DNA from 2 places in the Bacillus sp. L381 genome. Region 2 is predicted to be linked to the other one. Evidence: riboswitches for the same ligand, from Rfam matches in the RefSeq annotation. Region 2 holds a riboswitch; the other holds the start of a gene.
What was found. A riboswitch is a leader RNA that binds a small molecule or an ion and turns the genes downstream of it on or off. The one in region 2 is predicted to bind glycine.
Positions count from the first base shown of each region.

Region 1: it holds a riboswitch for glycine, as region 2 does, so the genes downstream of both, QRX25_RS19270 (amino acid permease) here and gcvT (glycine cleavage system aminomethyltransferase GcvT) in region 2, are expected to answer to the same signal.

Region 1 is NZ_CP127224.1:3,756,384-3,767,459, forward strand. It holds gene QRX25_RS19230 (DUF5391 family protein) at 1-397, opposite strand, end outside; gene QRX25_RS19235 (ArsR/SmtB family transcription factor) at 540-851, shown strand; gene QRX25_RS19240 (MFS transporter) at 932-2,098, shown strand; gene QRX25_RS19245 (RDD family protein) at 2,168-2,623, shown strand; gene QRX25_RS19250 (toxoflavin lyase-like VOC family protein) at 2,660-3,346, opposite strand; gene ahpC (alkyl hydroperoxide reductase subunit C) at 3,646-4,209, shown strand; gene ahpF (alkyl hydroperoxide reductase subunit F) at 4,223-5,752, shown strand; gene QRX25_RS19265 (L-dopachrome tautomerase-related protein) at 5,802-7,040, opposite strand; gene QRX25_RS19270 (amino acid permease) at 7,167-8,519, opposite strand; glycine riboswitch at 8,664-8,744, opposite strand; gene QRX25_RS19275 (helix-turn-helix transcriptional regulator) at 8,937-9,899, opposite strand; gene QRX25_RS19280 (GyrI-like domain-containing protein) at 10,009-10,494, shown strand; gene QRX25_RS19285 (DUF8821 family protein) at 10,516-10,980, shown strand.
Region 2 is NZ_CP127224.1:2,350,011-2,361,086, forward strand. It holds gene gcvPB (aminomethyl-transferring glycine dehydrogenase subunit GcvPB) at 1-821, opposite strand, end outside; gene gcvPA (aminomethyl-transferring glycine dehydrogenase subunit GcvPA) at 814-2,160, opposite strand; gene gcvT (glycine cleavage system aminomethyltransferase GcvT) at 2,175-3,275, opposite strand; glycine riboswitch at 3,454-3,554, opposite strand; gene QRX25_RS11915 (DEAD/DEAH box helicase) at 3,699-5,369, shown strand; gene QRX25_RS11920 (YqhG family protein) at 5,390-6,184, shown strand; gene sinI (anti-repressor SinI) at 6,364-6,537, shown strand; gene sinR (transcriptional regulator SinR) at 6,571-6,906, shown strand; gene tasA (biofilm matrix protein TasA) at 6,954-7,739, opposite strand; gene sipW (signal peptidase I SipW) at 7,804-8,388, opposite strand; gene tapA (amyloid fiber anchoring/assembly protein TapA) at 8,360-9,031, opposite strand; gene QRX25_RS11950 (DUF3889 domain-containing protein) at 9,289-9,618, shown strand; gene QRX25_RS11955 (YqzE family protein) at 9,659-9,838, opposite strand; gene comGG (competence type IV pilus minor pilin ComGG) at 9,895-10,272, opposite strand; gene comGF (competence type IV pilus minor pilin ComGF) at 10,274-10,774, opposite strand; gene QRX25_RS11970 (type II secretion system protein) at 10,683-10,949, opposite strand; gene comGD (competence type IV pilus minor pilin ComGD) at 10,981-11,076, opposite strand, start outside.

The DNA.
Region 1 (11,076 bases), 1.4 Mb from region 2:
GAGACGAGCGAAACGCGATAATGTACCACATCACATTGACGATAAAAGCCGTTCCTGACCAAACGAGAAGACCGTAATAAAGAGACAGCTCCTGTTCCGAAGAAGTTATGACCAATAGCGTCACCAAAATGACAGCCGCACAAATGATAAGCCCGATTCCGCAAAAAACGGCCATGATGATTTTCATGACACGAACACCGAGAATATACATAATGAGCGGGACCGCATATATAAAAAGGATCTGACCGACGGCGGCCCACATCCCCAAGGAGTTAAAGCGATTCGCGTTCGGCCCCGTTTCTGCAAACGGAGAAAGCGAGCCGACGACCGGCAATAAACAAAACATCAGAGCGGAAAGCAGTGTCACCGCAACCGCACCTTTTTTCTTTTGATTCATGTGAATATCCTCCTGACAATAACCCGGCTTTTTTACCGTTATTTTAATAATATGTTATATGTTAGCACGATTTTTACTTAATTTGAGAATGTTTTGTTAAAAACGAATTTACAAATCCAGAAAAATAGATATAATAAACGTTATGGAACCGATATTGATTCATAAAGCGTTATCTAACAAAACACGAAGTGACATTATGACATGGCTCAAACACCCGGAGGACCATTTTGATGAAAAGCCTTATCTTGAGCAGGGCCTCAGTTTCCGCACCGGAATTTGCGTCGGTGATATTCAGGCAAAGTCAGGGCTTGCGCAGTCCGTCATCTCCAGCTACCTGCTGACGATGCAAAAAGCCGGCCTGCTGGAATCTGAACGAATCGGAAAATGGACTTATTACAGAAGGAATGAAAAACAAATTAAAGCCTTTGCTGACTATGTTCAGCACCAGCTATAACGATGAAAGGAGGGCTTTTTCCGCTTTAACATATCTATTTTTCTGTATATGTAGTTACAAAAAAGGAGGCTTACATAACAATGAAAATAAGCAGTTCCATCTTCATTCTATTTTTGGCATTAGGGGTTTTCGGCATTATCACGACCGAAATGGGCATTATCGGTGTTCTTCCGCAAGTGGCCGACAGATTTCACATCACCGCTTCAAAGGCGGGATGGCTCGTCAGTATTTTCGCGTTCATCGTCGCTGTGTCGGGGCCGTTTTTGACCTTGCTTGCTTCAGGCATAAACCGGAAATACATTCTGCTTTTGGCGGTGCTGATGTTTGCCGTTTCAAACGCTGTCTATGCGTATACGGCGCATTTCAGTGTCATGCTTGCGTTTCGGATCATTCCCGCTTTATGCCACCCGGTGTTCTTTTCTGTAGCGCTTGCTGCTGCGGCCCGCCTTGTCCCCGCCGGCCAATCCGGAAAAGCCGTAACGAAAGTTTTTTCAGGCATCACCGCCGGGTTTGCGTTCGGCGTGCCTTTCACTTCTTATCTGGCGGAGCGTCTCTCCCTGGAATCGGCCTTCCTATTCGGCGCTATCGTCAGTATCATCGCTTTTACGGGCATTCTTCTCTTTTTGCCATCCATGCCGGTCACAGAAAAAATGTCTTTCAGAAGCCAGCTCGGCATCCTTCGCAAACCGGCTTTGTGGCTCAATATCACTGCCGTCATCTGTCTGTTTGCGGCCATGTTTTCTGTCTACAGCTATTTCGCGGAATACCTCGGGCGGGTGTCCCATATGAACGGCACATGGGTCAGCTTTATGCTGATGACGTTCGGGGTGATTATGATAGCCGGGAATTTCGTCTTCGGCGCTTTGTTATACAAAAATATGAAAAAGACCGTCATCGTGTTTCCGCTTCTTTATACGGCCGCCTACTTGCTCATATACGGGTTTGGGACGTCTTTCGCTCCGATGGCCGTGCTCGTCTTCGTATGGGGCGCCGTCCATTCCGGCGGGCTCATTGTCAGCCAGACATGGCTGACAGCAGAAGCAAAGGAGGCACCTGAATTCGGCAACAGTCTGTTTGTCTCCTTTTCCAACCTCGGCATCACCATCGGAACGGCGGCGGGCGGCTGGTTTATTTCTCATCTGGGGATTCATCAGCTGATGTGGTGCGGCATCATGTTCGCCCTTCTGGCTTTCGGGCTGATCATGGGGCGCTTGGCATGGGGAAAGAGGCCGCTCGCCGAAGCTTGAGCTCCGTTGCAAAATCCGGCATATTTACGTATAATATGCCAGATTACGACAAGGGAGAGAAAAAGATACATGGAAAGACCGGCAGGATTTTGGATTCGGTTTCTGGCTTATGTCATTGATCAGATCATCATAGGAATTCCGATTTTTATCATTCAATTTATAATCACTTTTTTATTTGCGGCAGGCGCTGCTGCGGCTGACCCCTTGATGACCGAAAATCAGTTTACCATTTCGTTTCTGATATTCGGCGTCATCCCGATTCTTCTGATCTCTATTGTGATCAGCATCTTATATTTCAGCCTGCTCACTGCCTCAAAGATGCAGGGGACACTGGGAAAAGCATTGCTCGGCCTTAAGGTCATCGATGAAGATGGCGGACGGATTTCCATGGGCCAGGCCTTCGGACGCGCTTTCGCTTCTATCATCTCTAAGCTCATTCTTTATATCGGTTTCATCATGGGCGCCTTCGGAGAGAAAAAAACGCTGCACGACATCATATGCAGCACGCGCGTTGTCTATAAATAATGTCCTTAAGCCCGGGCCTTTTGAGCCCGGGCTTTTTTATGACGGCTGAGCCTGCCTGATGTCAATGCCGCCTTTTCCGTCAGCCTCAATGCGGATCGTACCGTTCACAATGACAGACAGCGGATGGAACTCCGCATGCTGATCAGAAAATATCCAGCGGCGTCCGTTCGGCCCTAAAAGCAAAAACGCCCCATCATTATAATCCCCCATAAAATGAAACCCGTCTTCCCTAAGAGGCGAATGGTCTCTCACCGGAATACCGAAACGCTGCAGCTTTCTCCCGGTTGAAACGACTTCAGCAGCCGTCAGGTTCACCTCGCCGATATTCAGCACGGACTCAATTGAAAAGCGTTCCGCGCTTGCCGGCGACGTTTCTCTCGCGATGAATTCCGCCAGATTGCCGGACGGATCTTTAAAATAAAAGGAACGCGCCTTAATATGAGAGAAATACACCTCATCCTCTCCATCTTCCGTTTGAAAAACGACTTTATCCTTTATCCACGCCTTCGCCTCATCAAAACGATTGTTCGGAATGTTAAACGCGAAATGATAATTCGGATGAGATTGAGAATCGGTGCGCCTGAATTCCAATTCACTTTCTCCGGCTTTGATTGTAAATGAATCACCGGACGCCTCAATTAAAGAGAAACCTAACACCCGTTCATAGAAGTGTTTCGTCTCCTCCAAAGCACAACTGTACAAAGTTATGTTATTTATTTGCATGACCATACCCCCTTTGGTTTATACTGCCATATAGAGGGGTTTACTCCCACTATTTTGTTTCAACCAATTGAGAATCCCCCTTTCGTCCGGCGCTAAACATGCAAAACAGCGCCCAACCGCTTATACCTAGGGTTTTTTAACGTCTAAAGCAAAAAAAGAAGAAAATAATACCCCATATAGCTTGACAAAAAATAAATGTTATTTAATAATCTATATATAATTAGAATTATTATTGAAAGATAAAGTGAATGCTTTGTCTTTTTAATATATTTCAAATCACATTTCAGGAGGAAGATATTATGTCTTTAATCGGAAAAGAAGTACTGCCATTCGAAGCAAAAGCTTTCAAAAACGGTGAATTCATCGATGTAACAAACGAAGATTTGAAAGGTCAATGGAGCGTTTTCTGCTTCTACCCAGCAGATTTCTCTTTCGTATGCCCGACTGAACTTGAAGATCTTCAAGAACAATACGCTGCACTGAAAGAATTAGGCGTTGAAGTATACTCTGTTTCTACAGATACTCACTTCGTACACAAAGGCTGGCATGACAGCTCTGAAAAAATCGGCAAAATCACTTACGCAATGATTGGTGACCCATCTCAAACGATTTCTCGCAACTTCGACGTTCTTGACGAAGAAAGCGGACTTGCTGACCGCGGAACATTCATCATCGATCCGGATGGCGTCATCCAAACAGTTGAAATCAATGCAGGCGGTATCGGCCGTGACGCAAGCAACCTTGTAAATAAAGTAAAAGCAGCTCAATACGTTCGTCAAAACCCAGGTGAAGTCTGCCCGGCTAAATGGGAAGAAGGCGGCGAAACACTTACACCTAGCCTTGATCTGGTAGGTAAAATCTAAGGAGTGCATTCAATTGGTACTTGATGCAAATATCAAAGCACAATTAAATCAATATATGCAGCTAATTGAGAACGACATCGTTCTCAAAGTAAGCGCGGGTGACGATGACACGTCTAAGGACATGCTGGCTCTCGTTGACGAGCTGGCTTCCATGTCATCTAAAATTTCGGTTGAACAAGCTGAATTATACAGAACACCAAGCTTCAGCGTTAATCGTGCAGGAGAAGACACAGGCGTTACATTCGCCGGTGTTCCTCTCGGCCACGAATTTACTTCATTAGTGCTCGCATTGCTTCAAGTCAGCGGCAGAGCGCCTAAGGCTGATCAAAAGGTCATTGACCAGATTAAGAACATCAGCGGAGAATACCGTTTTGAGTCTTATATCAGCCTGACGTGCCACAACTGCCCTGATGTCGTCCAAGCATTAAACATGATGAGCGTGCTTAACCCGAATATCACACATACAATGATTGACGGCGCGGCATTCAAAGAAGAAGTTGAAAGCAAAAATATCATGGCTGTTCCGACTGTTTTCTTAAACGGTGAATCTTTCGGCAGCGGCCGTATGACCCTTGAAGAGATTCTCGCGAAATTGGGCAGCGGCGCAGATGCATCTGAGTTTGCTGACAAAGAGCCGTTTGACGTTCTTGTTGTCGGCGGCGGACCGGCCGGCGCAAGCGCGGCCATCTACACAGCACGTAAAGGCATCCGCACAGGTGTCGTCGCTGAACGCTTCGGCGGTCAGGTACTCGACACCATGAGCATCGAAAACTTCATCAGCGTCAAAGCGACTGAAGGACCGAAGCTTGCTGCAAGCCTTGAAGAGCATGTGAAAGATTATGATATTGACGTCATGAATCTGCAGCGTGCGAAACGCCTTGAGAAAAAAGACCTCTTCGAACTTGAACTCGAAAACGGCGCTGTCCTGAAAAGTAAAACAGTGATCCTGTCAACAGGTGCCCGCTGGCGCAATGTCAACGTACCTGGTGAGCAAGAGTTCAAAAACAAAGGTGTCGCTTACTGCCCGCACTGTGACGGACCATTGTTTGAAGGCAAAGACGTAGCGGTTATCGGTGGCGGAAACTCCGGAATCGAAGCGGCGATTGACCTTGCAGGTATCGTCAATCACGTGACTGTGCTGGAGTTCGCGCCTGAACTGAAAGCAGACGAAGTTCTGCAAAAACGTCTCTACAGCCTGCCAAACGTGACTGTACACAAAAATGCACAAACAAAAGAAATCACAGGCGACCAAAACGTAAACGGCATCACATATATTGACCGTGAAACAGGCGAAGAAAAACACGTTGAACTCCAAGGTGTATTCGTCCAAATCGGTCTCGTGCCAAACACAGAATGGTTAGACGAAACTGTCGAACGCAACCGCATCGGCGAAATCATCGTCGACAAGAGCGGCGCGACAAGCGTTCCCGGCCTATTCGCCGCAGGGGACTGCACAGACGGCCCGTACAACCAAATCATTATCTCAATGGGATCAGGTGCAACCGCCGCTTTAGGCGCATTTGATTATTTGATCCGGAACTAGTTCCCAAAGGCGCTATGCTGCTGAAACCGCAGTATGGCGCTTTTTTATGTTACAGTCCATATAAATAGGACTTCACATCATGACCGACAAACGCTTTCCATACGATCAAATTGTACGGATAGGACCAGTTAATATCCTGCCGTGACTCATCAAACATTTGATGCAGCCGATTGCTGTTAAAAATGATCGCCCCTTTTTGATCGAAAGCCACCCCGTCGACCCAAAGCATTCTGTCATCCGAGACGAACTGATGAAAGCTGTTATCTTCAGGCTGGTAAATGCCGATGCCTTTCCCCTCAAGCATGGTGTAAAAAACATTTCCCTGATGATCAGCATGCATACCATCAGTCGTCGTGCCCTTGCTTCCCACCGCCCGAACGGACCTCGAAATCACTTCCAGAGGCGTCTGAAAATCCTGCAGGAGAGATGTATCAATCGCATATAAATTCCGTCCCGTGACCTGACAATAGTAAAGAACCGTCCGTTCTCCGGACAGTGCGATTCCATCCGCCCCAATCTTTATCGGCTTGTTTGTAAACACCGGCCGGGTATCAATCTCAAAATGAAATCCCGGAAAGTCCTGTGTGCTGAAGTGCCGGTCAAGCACGCGCCGGAAAGTCCTTGTTCTTATATTAAACACAATGATTCCCCCATCAAGAGGATGGTCCGGCCAGCCATTACCCGAATCCGTGATATAGGCAAACCCATTTTTATTGTCAACGACAACATCATTTAAGAAAGACGTACGGTAATTGGCAATCTCATTCGGAATCTGAATTGAATCGATCAGCTGATTGCGGTCTAAATCAATGATCACAAGCTTCTGTGAGCCCTCCGGTGACGTTTCATAGGCAATTTTCCCTTGGTCAAGAATCCACATCCGATTGTATTCATCAATCTCATACCCCAAGACGGACTGAAGAACAGCCGGGTTTCCAGCCCGATTCCACTCCCAGCTTGGAAAGGCCTCTAATAACGGCTTCCCGTCTTTTATCACAATCTTGTTCAAGGTAGCCGGAACACCGTGAGCCCAGCGGGGAACCGACACATAATAATGCCCCTGTCGATCCATTTTAATGCCGGCCGGCATACACTTTTTCCAATATTCCTTTTTGTAAAATTCTTTTTTCATCTCATCATTCGGAAAATCCCAATCTAAATGGTTCCAATGAAATATCATTTCATAGTGTCCTCTTCTGCCCGGCTGTGTCTCGTATTGTCTTAATAGATAGGGCTCAGCATAAGCGGGATATGGCGATTGTCCATTCATGTACGAATTGTTTTCCATGACTCCATTCCTCTCGTTCTCATCTCTACATTAAACATATGCCTATAAAAGGAAACGGTTAATTAAAAATAAAGACGGCATACTGCATCCAGTACACCGTCTTTTCAAGAGATTTGATTTGACTCATCATGTTCTTGTTGTCCTGTTTTTTCTCATCCAATATAAAATAAATAATCCAATAAACCACAGCGGCGTCAGCAGCAAAGCCGGGCGAGTCGCATCCGCAAACAGCATAATAACCAGAATGACCGCAAACATCGCCAGAACAACGTAATTGATAAACGGCGCGAACGGCGCTTTGAATGTTGATGCCGCGTGTAAGTCCGGCCGGGTTTTCCTATATCTGATATGACAGACAAGAATCACACCCCACACCCAAATGAAACAAATCGCGCTGATGGTTGTCACGATGCCAAACGCTTCTTCCGGAATCAATTTGCTTAAAAGTGCCCCTGCTGACAGGACAATGACCGACACCCATAACGCGCGGCTCGGCACATGATTTTTATTCAGCTTCTCGAAACTTGCCGGCGCCTGTTTCGTTTTGCTTAAGTTATACAAAATCCGGCTTGTTGAAAACATTCCGCTGTTACAAGCAGAAGCGGCTGACGTTAATACGACGAAATTAATGATTCCCGCGGCCAGCGGAATGCCGACTAAGCTGAAGGTCTTCACAAAAGGACTTTCCGCCGCATTCAGCTGCGTCCAAGGATTAATACATAAGAGGATAATCAATGCCCCGACGTAGAAAAATAAAATCCGCAAAGGAATTTTATTGATCGCAGACGGAATGTTTTTTTTCGGATTTGAAGTTTCCGCTGCCGACACACCGACTAATTCCACACCGACATAGGCGAAGATTACCATCTGGAACGAAAGCAAAAAGCCTGAAAATCCATTTGGAAACAAGCCGCCGTGAGCCCACAGATTCGCTGCTGAAACCGTTCCAGTATGCGTTTTGAACCCAATCACAAGCAGAATCACCCCGATGACGATTAACGCGAGGATCGTGATCACCTTAATTAAAGCGAACCAAAACTCCAATTCTCCAAAAATCTTGACCGTTAACAGATTAAGCCCCAATAAAATGAGCAAACAGATCAGTGCAGGAATCCACTGCGGAATATCAAACCAATATTTCACATACACACCGACGGCGATCACATCCGCCATAGCCGTCATAATCCAGCAAAACCAATAGGTCCAGCCGGTGACAAATGCTGCCCGCGGCCCTAAATACGCCTCGGCAATATCCGTTAATGATTGGTACCCCGCTTTAGATAACAGCAGTTCTCCCAGCGCCCGCATAACGAAAAAAAGCGCAATACCTACAATAAAATACGCAAAGATGATAGAAGGACCCGCCAGCTGAATCGCCTTACCGGACCCTAAAAACAATCCGGTGCCGATCGTGCCGCCAATGGCGATAAGCTGCACATGCCGATTCGATAAGTCCCTCTTTAGCTCTCGCTGTTCCACATCTGACTCCTCCTTACTTTTTTATGAACGACGAGAAAATAAAGCCAATAAAAAAAGAGATTGGATGCCCTCCAATCTCATGGTCATAAGAATATCAAATTATATTTGCGCCACTGACAATCAACAGCATGACAAATACATATTCGGTACTCTTCTGTCCTTTTGCCTGAGATTGTGAACCCTTCGGCGCCGCGGAAAATCCGCGGTCTCTCCAGAAGCCGCTCCTGCTGTAGTGCGACCCACAGCAATCATAGCCTGCTACGTATTGAGTTTCTGATAGAAAATACCTATCAGCTAACTTTTTATTTTAATAGGAGTCTAGTGGTTTGTCAATGGTCTTACTTACAATATTTCCACACAAATCAACCTCTATTACGGAATCCTTTTCGAAAAATACCGGGGTTTAACCGGCACTGCTTATGGACAGAATAAGCTTAATCTCTCTTGTAAACCTTCTAAGACTTCTTTCGGTACTTCCCTGACCTTGATATCCTTACCCAGGAAAAGCAGCCAATTTGTTATTTCGGTCAATTCTTCGGGATTACTAACATTGATATAAGTCTCTAGAATGGCTGTGGATTGATAAGGATTCGTATAGGAAATTGACATTTTTAAAGGATGATATTTTTTGAATTGGGCAATCGCCTTTGGACCAAGTTCAAGGACAAGGTTGATTACTTCTTCCTGCTTACTTAGTTTCTCTAAAATCTTTTTCTTGCTTATTCTTTTTTTCGCAGAGTATGGTTTGACATTGGTAAGATTGTCCGCAGGAAAAATCCTCCTCTTCTCATCCTTTACATCAAAGCCTTCAATCAGCCAAAGGCCTTTTTCATGATAAAGGTGCAAGAGGCAGATTGGATAAGACTTTATTACCTTCTCTTCTTTGATGGTAATCAATAAATAGCTATCCGAAAGAAGGAGCTGGATGAGTTTTTCTAACATGGGATGGGGGAGATCTGAAAGCTCAAGCAGGTCGGGATTATGGGGGTTTGTCCCTTCAAAAAGCAAGATTTGATTTAAAAAGACCAGGGTCTCTTGCTGGCTTTCTGAGATAAGGCCCAGTAATTTTTCAGCTAAAGATTGACGGCTCTTTAGATAAGGGAGCTGTTGATTTCTTGTGGCCATAAAAGCAATAAACAGAGCTTTAATCTCATTATCGGTAAAGCGAACAGTGGGCAGGACAGAGTGGTTCATGACAAAATAACCCCCGCTCCTTCCAACTTCAGCAACAAGCGGCATCCCCATGGCTTCAATTTCTCTGATATCTCTAATAGCTGTCGAACGAGAGATGTGAAATTCCCGCATGATTTCAGAAATTGTAAAGTGGGCGCGGTTGTTGATATACCGCATGATAATATTAATCCGTTCAACTTTTTTCATCGGGACCTCCTAAACAGTATCATTTTTTGACATGATTTAAGGTTATTATAAACGCATCAATTGAAAAGACAAATCATTTGATTATTTTAAAAAGAGGAAGGTTTTGAATATGGAAAATTACGCTCTGGAAGAAAAAGACGGCTTTACCGTTTTTGGTATTGGAACTGAGCTTAAAAGCGATTACACAGACTATGCCGGCATAAACAAGGAAAAGGCTGACTTTTGGGAAGCCGTCAAACAAGATGGAAGGCTTGACACGTTGAAAGCCATTGCCGCAAATGACTATATTTTTGCCGTGAACGAAGCGGTAAACAACAGGATGATGCATTATGCCGGCGTGATGACAGAGGAAGAGGCGTCAGTGACAGGAGAAACCAGAGTCATCCAATTTCCTAAGGGGGAATACCTGGTTGTGAAAGGGGAAGGGAAGACGGCCGATGAATTGAGCAATAAGCTTACCGGCATTGCCTTTGGTCAGATCTTGCCGGAAGCAAAGAATTTTGCTTATGTCGGCGGGCCGAATGCAACGGTTGAGATGGGGCAGCGAAACGGCTTAGTATTTGGTGAAATGTGGATTCCTGTTGTTAGGAAATAAAGAGTAAAAGGAGAGATGGCATTGTCATATATCGTTGATTTTAAAAATGTGTCTGCTGTTGGTTTAGAGTCTTCACCTGTGGCAGAAGCGCTTGCTGGTTTACGTGCTAATGAAGCCCGTTACTTAATGAACAAATACAAGCATGAATTTACGGTGGTACCAGCCGGCGAAAGCCAAGAGACCCTTGAGTATGTAAACCGAATTTTGAAAGAAGAACGTGATATTGAGTTTGCGGCCAAACCTTTAGAAACGTCGCGTTTCCAAGTGGAAAATATCAAAATGGCCTACGTCTTTTATGAGGATGGTCTTGAGGTCAACGTCATGTATACGGTTGATGACCCTAAGAAGCGTGCTGTTGGTTTTAAGCTTTCTGAGGGGATGGAAGTGCCGAAGGAGTTAGAAGGGAAGTTTAAGTTTGCCAGGCAAAAGTCTAAATTAGCCGGAACCATTCGGGGCTCGTTTTTTGTCATTAAAGGAGAATATTAAAGTAAGCAAAAACAACTGTTCATGCATCGAATGTTCATCTAGGCATTCAAATTACAAAACAGCACCTCTCCATCAAATTTGAAGGTGCTGTTATTT
Region 2 (11,076 bases):
GTTTTATGCAGATTAAGATGAACGACGTCAAATCCCATATCTCCCGGTCTTGCTTTACTTAAAACGGCGTTTAAATTCGCTCCGTCATAATAAAGCTTTCCGCCGGCCTGATGGACGATATCAGCCATTTCTGTAATGTTTTCCTCAAATAAGCCGAGGGTGTTCGGATTCGTCAGCATCAGCGCCGCTGTTTCTTCATTTACCGCTCTTTTCAAATCTTCAATGTCAACCAGCCCGTGTTCATTTGACTTGACGGTAATCGTTTCAAATCCGGCGACCGTGGCGGATGCCGGATTCGTCCCATGGGCTGAATCGGGAACAATCACCTTCGTCCGTCCGAAGTCTCCCCGCGCTTCATGATAAGCGCGGATCATCATCAGGCCTGTCCATTCGCCGTGAGCGCCCGCCGCAGGCTGCAGCGTCACCTCGTCCATACCCGTAATTTCCTCCAAGTGTCCGCTTAAATCGTATAAAAGCTCAAGCGCTCCCTGAACCGTGTCCTCGTCCTGAAGCGGGTGAATAGCAGAGAAGCCTGGGAACCGGGCAATCTTTTCATTTAATTTCGGATTGTATTTCATCGTACAGGAGCCGAGCGGATAAAAACCTGAATCAACCCCGTGGTTTCTCTTTGAAAGTGCGGTATAATGCCGCATAATATCAAGCTCTGATACTTCCGGAAGCTTTGCGTCTTCATTGCGGATATAATCACCCGGAAGAAGGCTTTCAAGCTCCGTTTCCGGTACATCAAGCTCCGGAAGGCTGTAACCGACACGCCCTTCGCGGGACATTTCAAAAATAAGCGCCTGATCTTGATTATTCATGTTGATCCCCCAATCCCGCAATAAGCGAATCGATCTCTTCTTTTGTTCTCAGCTCTGTGACGGCAATGAGCATATGCTGCTTCAGTTCCGGATACGCCAGGCCTAAATCATATCCGCCGATTATGCCTTGTTGTAAGAGCCTGCGGTTTGCTTCTTTGACAGGCTCATTCAGCCTGACTGCAAACTCATTAAACATCGGGCCGTCAAACGCTATGTGCAAGCCGGCTTTTTCCGCTTGGCGTCTCGCGTAATCAGCTTTCAGTATATTTTGGCGGGCTATGTCTTTGACGCCATTTTTTCCGAGCGCCGTCATCGCAACTGAGGCCGCTAAAGCGTTCAGCGCCTGGTTTGAGCAAATGTTGGAGGTGGCTTTGTCTCTTCTGATATGCTGCTCGCGCGCCTGAAGGGTGAGAACAAACCCTCTTCGCCCGTTTTCATCCTCCGTTTGGCCGACAAGACGGCCCGGCACCTTCCTCATCAGTTTTTTCGTTACTGCAAAATAGCCGCAGTGCGGGCCGCCGAACGCCGCAGGTATACCGAAAGGCTGCGCGTCCCCGACGACGATATCAGCTCCGTATGCCCCAGGCGGTGTCAAAATACCGAGTGCGAGCGGATTTGAAGAAACAATCAGCTGGCTGTTTCCTTTATGTGCAAGCGGCTCAATGTCCTTTAACGGCTCAATTTGTCCGAAGAAGTTCGGATACTGGACGATCACGGCGGCCGTTTCATCACAAACTGCATGCTCTAATGCTTCAAGGTCTGTGACGCCGTTTTTCGCGGGCACCTCTACAACCTCAATATATTGGCCTTTTGCGTATGTTTTCAGGACATCCCGTGATTCCGGATGAACGGCCGCGGAAATGACGATTTTTTTCTTTTTCGTATGGCCCGACGCAAGCATCGCCGCTTCCGCCAACGCCGTTCCCCCGTCGTACATGGAGGAGTTTGCGATATCCATCCCCGTTAATTCACAGATCATCGTTTGAAATTCAAAAATCGCCTGCAGCTCTCCTTGTGAAATTTCAGGCTGGTAAGGCGTATATGCCGTGTAAAACTCTGACCGGGAAATCACATGGTCGACGATAACCGGCTGATAGTGATCGTACACACCTGCGCCCAGAAAAGATGCATATGTAACAGCGTCCTTATTTTTCGCTGCAAGCTTTGTCAGCTCTCTCGTCAGCTCTGTTTCTGATTTTGCTTTTTTAATTTGGTAGTCTTTCTGAAACCTCACATCTTCCGGGATATCGGCAAACAGTTCATCAATTGTTTCTGCGCCGATGGCTTTCAGCATTTCTTTTTTATCCTGTTCTGTCGCGGGCAAATATCGATGCTTCATATGACTCTCCTTTTTCAGCTCTGTTTTGGACGTTTATAAAACGGTGTGCGGACAATCTTCGCTTTTACCGTTTTTTTGCGGATTTCCACTTCTACTTCCGTTCCGATTTCACTGAATTCCGTTTTGATTAAGGCAAGGCCGATATTTTTCTTTAAAGTCGGAGATTGTGTGCCTGTCGTGACTTCACCGATTGCAACACCGTCTTTTTTCACGGCGTATCCGTGTCTCGGAATCCCTTTTTCAATCATCTCAAGCCCGACCAGCTTACGCGGAGCTCCTTTTTCTTTCTGTTCACTCAATACAGACTTCCCGAAAAAATCGGAATCTTTCTTGTGCTTTACGGCAAATCCGATTCCGGCTTCGATCGGCGTAATGTCTTTCGTCAATTCCTGACCGTATAAAGCAAGCTTTGCTTCAAATCTCAGCGTATCACGGGCGCCGAGACCGCACGGAACGAGTCCTTCATTCTCTCCCGCTGCAAGAATCTCCTTAAAAAGATGAACCGCGTCTTCGTTGCGGCAATAAAGCTCAAACCCGTCTTCACCGGTATATCCCGTTCTTGAAAGCAGGACTTGGCGTCCGGCAACGTCCGCTCCATCAATAAACGTAAACGGCTTTAAGGAAGCCAAATCACATTCAGTCAGCTTCGAAAGAACCGCCTGAGCATTCGGCCCTTGAACGGCAAGCAGTGAAATCTCGTCAGACTGATTCGTTAATGTGACGTCCCCTTTTGCATGTTCCTTCAGCCAAGCGATGTCTTTTTCAATATTAGACGCATTGATCACGAGCAGATAGCAGGTTTCGCTTTTCTGATAAATCAGCAAGTCATCGACCGTGCCTCCGTCGGGATAACACATGGCGGTATAGAGCGCGCTTTTCGGCTTTAAGTCGGCAACGTCATTTGTCATCATTTTTTGCAGAAAAGACAGGGCGTCTTGACCGGATACTTCGACTTCTCCCATATGGGACACATCAAACAGGCCCGCTTTTGTGCGGACGGCTTCATGCTCCTCTTTAATAGAAGAAAATTGAACAGGCAGCTCCCATCCTCCAAAATCAATCGTTTTTCCGCCGTATTCTTTATATACGTCATAAAGCGGTGTTCGTTTCAGCATCATCTTCCCCCTTCAGTCATTGGCGCATTGTAAAGACATATAAAAAAGGACAGAGAAACACCTCATGAAAATGAAGGTTTCTCTGTCCCGGCACCTGAAAGTTTACTTTATGAAAACTTCATAAAGACGTCCCCTTTGGTGGTCTGCCTTTTCTGCTCGCAGACACTCTCCAGAGTTGCGTCGAGCAAGAGTTCTTTTGCCTGAGAGATTCACTCCGCAGTTTGCTCCTTCGGCGCCCGGATGCACATCTTTCTTCCGAGTCTCTCCCCTTACTGTCATTCGCTCATATTTACCAATTGTTATGGACATACTAAAGCAATATCTTGGGTGAAATCATTACTTATATCCTACCACCCTCACTTACGTCCGGCAACAAAAATTATGATAAATCAGTTTTTTAAAAGAAAGGCGGTTTTGTTACATATGACAGCAGAGATCATATTTGATGCAAACTGGCCGGGAGAGTTTTCTGAGCGGCTGAAAACGGACGGTCCCTGGTCAAATTGGGAGTTGTACAAACTGTCGGCTGAAGTCCAGCAGACTCTCGCCATTCCTGAATTTGAAGGGTTGAGGGCTCCTTTATACCTGCCCGATTTCACTCCGCTTCCCCATCAGCTTGAAGTTGCCCAGAAAGTCGTTGAAAAAATGAACGGCAAGGCGATTTTGGCTGATGAAGTGGGGCTCGGAAAAACGGTGGAAGCGGGCCTGATTTTAAAAGAATACATGATTCGCGGGCTGGCCAAAAAAATTCTGATTCTTGTGCCGGCATCACTCGTTTCCCAATGGGTGAAAGAGCTTCAGGAGAAGTTTTTAATACCGGCTGTTGAACAGAAGAAAAGCTATGTGTGGGAGCAGTGCGATATTGTCGTTTCTTCTATTGATACGGCCAAACGCTCACCTCACAAGGAGATTGTGCTTTCTATTCCGTATGATCTCGTCATTATTGACGAGGCGCACAAGCTCAAAAACAGCAAAACGAAAAATTATGAATTTGCGAGAAGTCTTGTGAAGAAATACTGCCTGCTTCTGACGGCAACCCCGATCCAAAACCGGATCGAAGAAATTTTTAATTTGGTGTCACTGTTAAAGCCCGGCCACTTAGGAAATGAAAGCGGGTTTCAAGAAACGTTCAATCAAAAGGACGGAATTGACGCTCATGAGCATTTGAAAGAGCTCGTCAATAAGGTAATGATCCGCAACACACGGAGCGACACAGGGCTTACATGGACGAAGCGCCACGTCGAAACAGTGCCGATCACCTTTTCACCGACGGAACAGGCGCTTTACGATGACATTGCCGCACTGAAAAACGGCACGGAAAAGCCGACAAGCGCATTTTCCATTATGACGCTGCAAAGAGAGTGCTGTTCAAGCAGGGAAGCCGTGTATATGACACTTAAAAAAATGCTTGATCAAAAGGAGCAAAAAGCGCCCGCATTCGATGAACAGACGATTGCGAATTTAATGGACCGCATCAATCAAGTCACGCAAAATTCAAAAGCGATCCAAGTTGTTGACTTGATCCAAAAGATTAATGACAAGGTCATTATTTTTACTGAGTACCGGGCGACACAGATTTACCTGCAATGGTTTCTTCAGCAGAACGGCATAAGCTCTGTTCCGTTCAGAGGCGGATTTAAGCGCGGAAAAAAAGACTGGATGAAGGATCTCTTCCGGGGGAAAGTGCAAGTGCTGATCGCTACGGAAGCCGGCGGCGAAGGGATCAACCTGCAATTCTGTAATCATATTATCAACTATGATCTCCCGTGGAATCCGATGCGGCTTGAACAAAGAATCGGAAGGATACACAGACTCGGTCAGGAAAGAGATGTCCACATTTACAACATGGCGACAAAACATACGGTAGAAGAGCATATCTTAAAACTTCTGTATGACAAAATTCATTTATTCGAAAATGTCGTCGGAGAATTAGATGACATTTTAACAAAAATCAAAGTGAACAATTTTGAAGACCATTTACATGATATTTTATGCCACTCGCTGACAGAGGAAGAAATGCGAATCAAAATGGACAATCTTACCTCTTTTCTATCGTACGGTACGGAAAAGCAAGCCAGAAAAAAAGGCTCTTAATCTAAAGGAGGAAGCGCGACATGAGACAGCAGGAGGTTCACCAATTTTTACTGCGCTTTTTTGAAGCGAACCACTGCCCGATTACTGAACACGGGCCGGGTTTTATGACGGTTCAATTGACGGTTGAGATGGACAAACAAATTATGAACCGGCCGTTTTATTGGCATTGGCGTGAAAAAACGGGCGGAGAACCGAATCCGATGAAGATCACTTTCATCACTGATAAAGAAACGGCTCCGGATGATATGGACGGCGAATTTATTTACTTCGGAGCCCCGCGGCTCTTTCAAATCTTTCAAGCAGTTAAACAAAATGGGAGATTTACAAGAATATATGAGAAAATTGTATCAGCCGGAGCCAGAGTCCCGCTTCAGCCCTGGCTTGGATTAAATGTAGTGATTTCATACCAATCCGACATGAAAAAAGACAGACTTTTGTCTTTAGGCCTGCATCTTGTATCTGGAACAATTATAGAAGGATTTCAGCAGAAGCTTGCACCGCTTCCGCTGACATCACAAATATCAGACTATTGCTTTACCATATCGCCGATGATTAAGCCGGAAAGCGGGATTAAAAGGATGGAGCATTATTTGAAAAACGCTGCCGCCAAAGAGCCGTCAGACTGGGCTGACAATGCGATCGCCAGATGGAAGAAGGACCTCAGGCTTCTCGATCAGTTTTATGAGCAGACAGAGGAAAAGCCTGAGGAATACCAATTGGAAAAACAAGCGCTGAAAGCCTTATATCAGCCGAAAATTCACATTCAGATCGAGAACGGCGGTTTATTTTTCCTGCAAAGTAATTTTTCTGGATAAGCGTTATCCATTCGACAGCTTTCCCGTTTTTTTTAGAAATTCTATATTATAATAAAGGTATACAGAAAAAATTTCTGGCGTTTCGCATGCGATGAATCACTTCCAGACATGAAATAAAGATAAGGTCATGGCCGGATTGGCTGAAATACATAAACAAGTATTTTAGGAGGAGAAAATGCATGAAAAATGCAAAAACAGAGTTTTCGCAATTAGATAAGGAATGGGTTGAACTGATATTAGAAGCCCAAAAAGCAAATATCAGCCTAGAAGAGATACGCAAATACCTGCATTCGCATAAAAAGTCTTCTCAACATATCCAGGCCGCCAGAAGTCATACCGTAAATCCTTTCTGAATGTGCTATAATATCACAAGGAAGGTGATGACATTGATTGGCCAGCGTATTAAACAATACCGAAAAGAAAAAGGCTACTCACTATCAGAACTAGCTGAAAAAGCTGGGGTAGCGAAGTCTTATTTAAGCTCAATAGAACGAAATTTACAGACGAACCCCTCCATTCAATTTCTAGAAAAAGTCTCCGCTGTTCTGGACGTCTCGGTTCATACTTTACTTGATGAAAAACATGAAACCGAATACGATGGTCAATTAGATAGTGAATGGGAGAAATTAGTTCGTGATGCGATGACATCCGGGGTATCAAAAAAACAATTTCGTGAATTTTTAGAATATCAAAAATGGAGAAAAGCGCAAAAAGAGGAGTAGTGCCGCCATATGTGCACAACTCCTCTTTTATCTGTCCGGCATTCGGATCAGTTTTTATCCTCACTATGAGCCTTTTCATTTTCCTTCACGTAACCGTCTTTATCCGTATGATCTTTCGTAATGGTCAATCCGTTCCATTGCGTTGCTTCAAATGAGAATTGAAGAGAAATCGCATTGCCCTGGAATTTATTTTGGACACTCAGACCGTTTGCGTCTTTTGCGGTATCATTTTTAAATCGGATTTCCATCCGCACTTGATCATAATCTACAGGCGTTTTCGGAACCCCGTCATACTCAGGCGCTGTTTTGCCGTTAATGGTTGCTACATTGACTTTTCCGCTCTCACTCAAGAACTTCGGATCAATGTGCTTGCTGATCGCTTCGGCAGCAGCTTTATCCTGCTTTGCAGACATTAAGTATAAGTCTTTCAGGCTGGCCGCCTTCAAAATGATATTTTTAGGATAGCCGTTGCCCCCTTCTTTGCCGACTGTCAGAACCGTAATTTCAAACTGGCTGAGGAAATCCTCCGCAGATTCGTTTCCTTTCTTTGCTCCTTTGAAGTCAGTAAAATTCAAAGCCATCAGCACTTCTTTAATGGCAAGTGAACCGTTGTTTCTGAATTCAAAATCTTTTGTCAATTTGTCTCCTGGTTTTAAGTTTGACAAATTGACATTGGCTGATTGTTCTTTAGCCGATAAATCAAGCGTTCCTGACGCAAATGTGGCGTCCGTGGACTTCACATCATTAAATGCGGCCCATGTGCCTCCTCCTACTAATGCTAAACCGAGTGCGGCTGAGGCAACGCCCAAGCTTAATTTCTTTTTCATACCCATGTTTGTACTCCCCTTACTTTTTCATTTTTTGTTATCAAATCCTGTCGCCAGGTTGCAACCTTATTCATGTGGACATGGTCCCGTTTCTCTCATGTTCTTCCAGCGCTTTCGTTTTCCGCTCGATATCGCGGAGAGCGCTGGCAATGACTGTTATTGAGTAAATTAAAAGCATGACGCCGGGAACGATTAACAAAATCGCTGTTCCGATCGGCTGGCTGGCCAAATGTATTACATATCCCGCATACGGGAGCTGATATCCCGTATACAGAGCTGCCACTTTTTCAGCTGGAACGGGTGCGGCATCCGGAGCGGCATTATGGTCTCCTTTTGTCTCAAACATCAGGTGCCCGCCCTTTTTTGTGATCCCGATTATTCTGTGTGTTACGGCTGATCCGTCATCTTGTGTAAAAGTGATGACATCGCCTTTTTTTAAGTCATTCACATCAGAAATTTTCTTTACCGCTATGAGTGAACCCGTCTTAAATTCCGGGTCCATTGAACCCGACAGCACGGATTTCAGCGTATAGCCGAAGATGGCCGGCTCACCGCCGGAAGCCCGGGTCGAGATTACCGTCAATGTCAGCACAATAATCAAGCTGAAGATTACGGCATACAAAATATTACTGATCAGTTTCAGTGTTTTTTTCATGTTCTTCCCCGCTTTCTTTTACCGGCTCAGCCGGTTTTTTCTCTGTTTTCTTCGAATCGGAAGCCGTCGCCTGTTCCTGGCACTTGACAAGCTTCATCGGTTTTGACCACTCAAATTTTTCTTCGTTCGCAGGATATCCTTCAGGCTTGTAAACCTTGAATGCATAAATTCCCGGCTGCAAGGCCCGCTTTGACTCCATTTTATAAATCGTTTTGCTTTTTTTATCAGTAATAAGCCCTTTATCCACGACATTGCCGTTTTGTAAAGGCTGTTGCTGAGAGGCGATTTTATGGAGCTCCCATTTCCAGTCAGAAACAGTCCGCTCTTTCCCCCTATTCTCCAGCTCCGCATAAAGTTGAAGCGGCGCACACACGGTGCCTGACGTATCAGTTTGATTGGTGATATGTAAATCACTTTGATCCCAGCGTTCGTCATAGCGGCAATTGTCATCTGTATATCGAAAATCTCCGCACGTTTGAACCGGGAGACTGAAGCTTTTCACATCATTAAAGGAGGAACTTGTGTCTCCCGTAAACTGAGCACATATCGTCACGGGCAGGCAGAAAATGAACGACAGCCGTAAAAACAGCATCATTCTCGATCTCACCTTGCCCTTTTTTTCCGTTCGCAGCAATCGGAACATGCCTTACCCCCTGTAAAACTGTTTATAAATATGATGTTCGTTCTCTTTAAAGAACCGCATGAACAAAGTATAATCAAGGTTTACCGTCTTGGAAAATGTCAAAAACGATCAAATTGTTCGTTTTTAAGAATATATCCTTTAAAAACAACGTTTTGCTCCAAATTACACACCTTTTTGGAATTTTTTCTAATAAAATGTGAGAAAATAACGGAGTGACCAGCACAAAATGGAAAGTATATACAGCGAAAGGACGAAGAATGATGATCAAACAAAGTCTGATTTGCCTTTCAATTCTTGGTTTCGGAGTTTCAGGGATTGCTCAAGCGGAAACGGTGCCTTATTATGCTGTTCACCATAAATCAAAATGGGAAAAAATCGCAGAAAAAGAAGCTAAAAAAAGATATCCGCTCGCTCAAACGTTATTTATTCAAAAGGTGTGGGATCGGAAAAGAACGGATGAAGCAGTCAAACAATATCACTTGACATTGCGGGATGGCGCTAAAGAATTTGGTGTGTTTGTTACGATTTCTTTTAATCCCTACAGCCAAAAGGTAAATAAAATTGCGGTTATTGAGGAATACCAATAAAGGCCCTCCTATATCAGGAGGACCTTTCAGGTGCTGCACTTTATTTTTTCCGCTGCATCCACAGCTTAAAACCATATGGCAATATTCCGAACCAGTGCTGAGAAGCCGGCACTTTCTTTTCTTTCCGCACTTCTTTTCGCTCTTTCCGTTCCTGTTTCGGCGTATCGAAATATTTAACGAATTGCTCAGTCATATATTTTACATAATCGTTTGTTTTCATGGCTCTCACCTCATATTGCTGTCTTTATTATGAAGTGTTGTCCCGCCGCCTCTTTTTTATACTTCTGTCCATTGAATCAGCTTTTTCTTCTTATGATTGAATAAAAGGTGAGCCTCCCGTCTCGTCCCTGATGCTGTTACCGCCTTTATTGTAACTTGAACCGTTTCCCGGCGATCATTCCCGTCGATGTAAAAGGAGACAGTTCCGTACGGAAAACGCTGTGTACCCGACTGAGTCTTTTGTCCCTGTATCATATGACGGCTTGACAGCAGGGCGCCGTTTTGAAGCAGGTTCTCACCAATCCAGTACTCCCCGGCCTCTTTTGCAAATGTTTTTCGGGTGATGAAATCAGATGAAGTATAGCTGATGACAAGTAAAACTGCGGCAGAAACAAACAGAACCGCCGGATATATAAACCCGTCAGATTTGTACATTTTAATCACCTTTTAAAGAGCTGTAAACCGGAATAGCCGTCTGCTTCTTTTTACCTGTAACGCTTGTGATTCCCACTAAAATCAGGCCGTTTTTCACATCAGCCGTTAATGAAGCAGCATTATGCAGGATCGGCACGTGGCCTTTTCCGTTCACTCTTTTCCTTATCATCGTGTGATAGATTTCAAAACGGACTTCTTCGCCTCCTGTTTTCCGGCAGGTTAACGACCGTCCGCCATCCGCAGGCTTCACAGTCTCAGCCTGTTTACATTCATTCATGATCTGCTGAACGGCAATATGATACTCCCGGCTGTCTATTCCGCCGTTATCGGTCCGGCCTGATAAAAACAAATGTAAAATCGGGCTCAGAGTGCCTGATAAGAAGAGACAGACTGCCAAGGAGACCAAAACATTAAGAAGCGTAAAGCCATTCTGTTTTGAGAATGCTGAGGCACATTTCTTTTTCGCCGCGGACAGCCGCACAGACTTTGTAATAATCACCATCCTCCTTCCACGTCACACCGGGAGACGGCTGCTTTTTTCCGGACATCATATATGCGCTGATATGTTTATGAAGAAGCTGGTACGCTTCCTGGCGTTCTTCTATTTTCAGATTGTCTGTCAGCATGCCCGTCCAGACCGGAACGATAGAAATCATAAGGAACAGCCAAATAGCCATTGCTGATAGTGTTTCAATAGTAGAGAACCCCTTATTTCCGTTCTGCATGGACATTTCCGCTCCCTAAGTAAACTGTTATTTCATAAGTGAATCCCGCGCTCTTCAATTGAATCTTTCCGCCGGAATT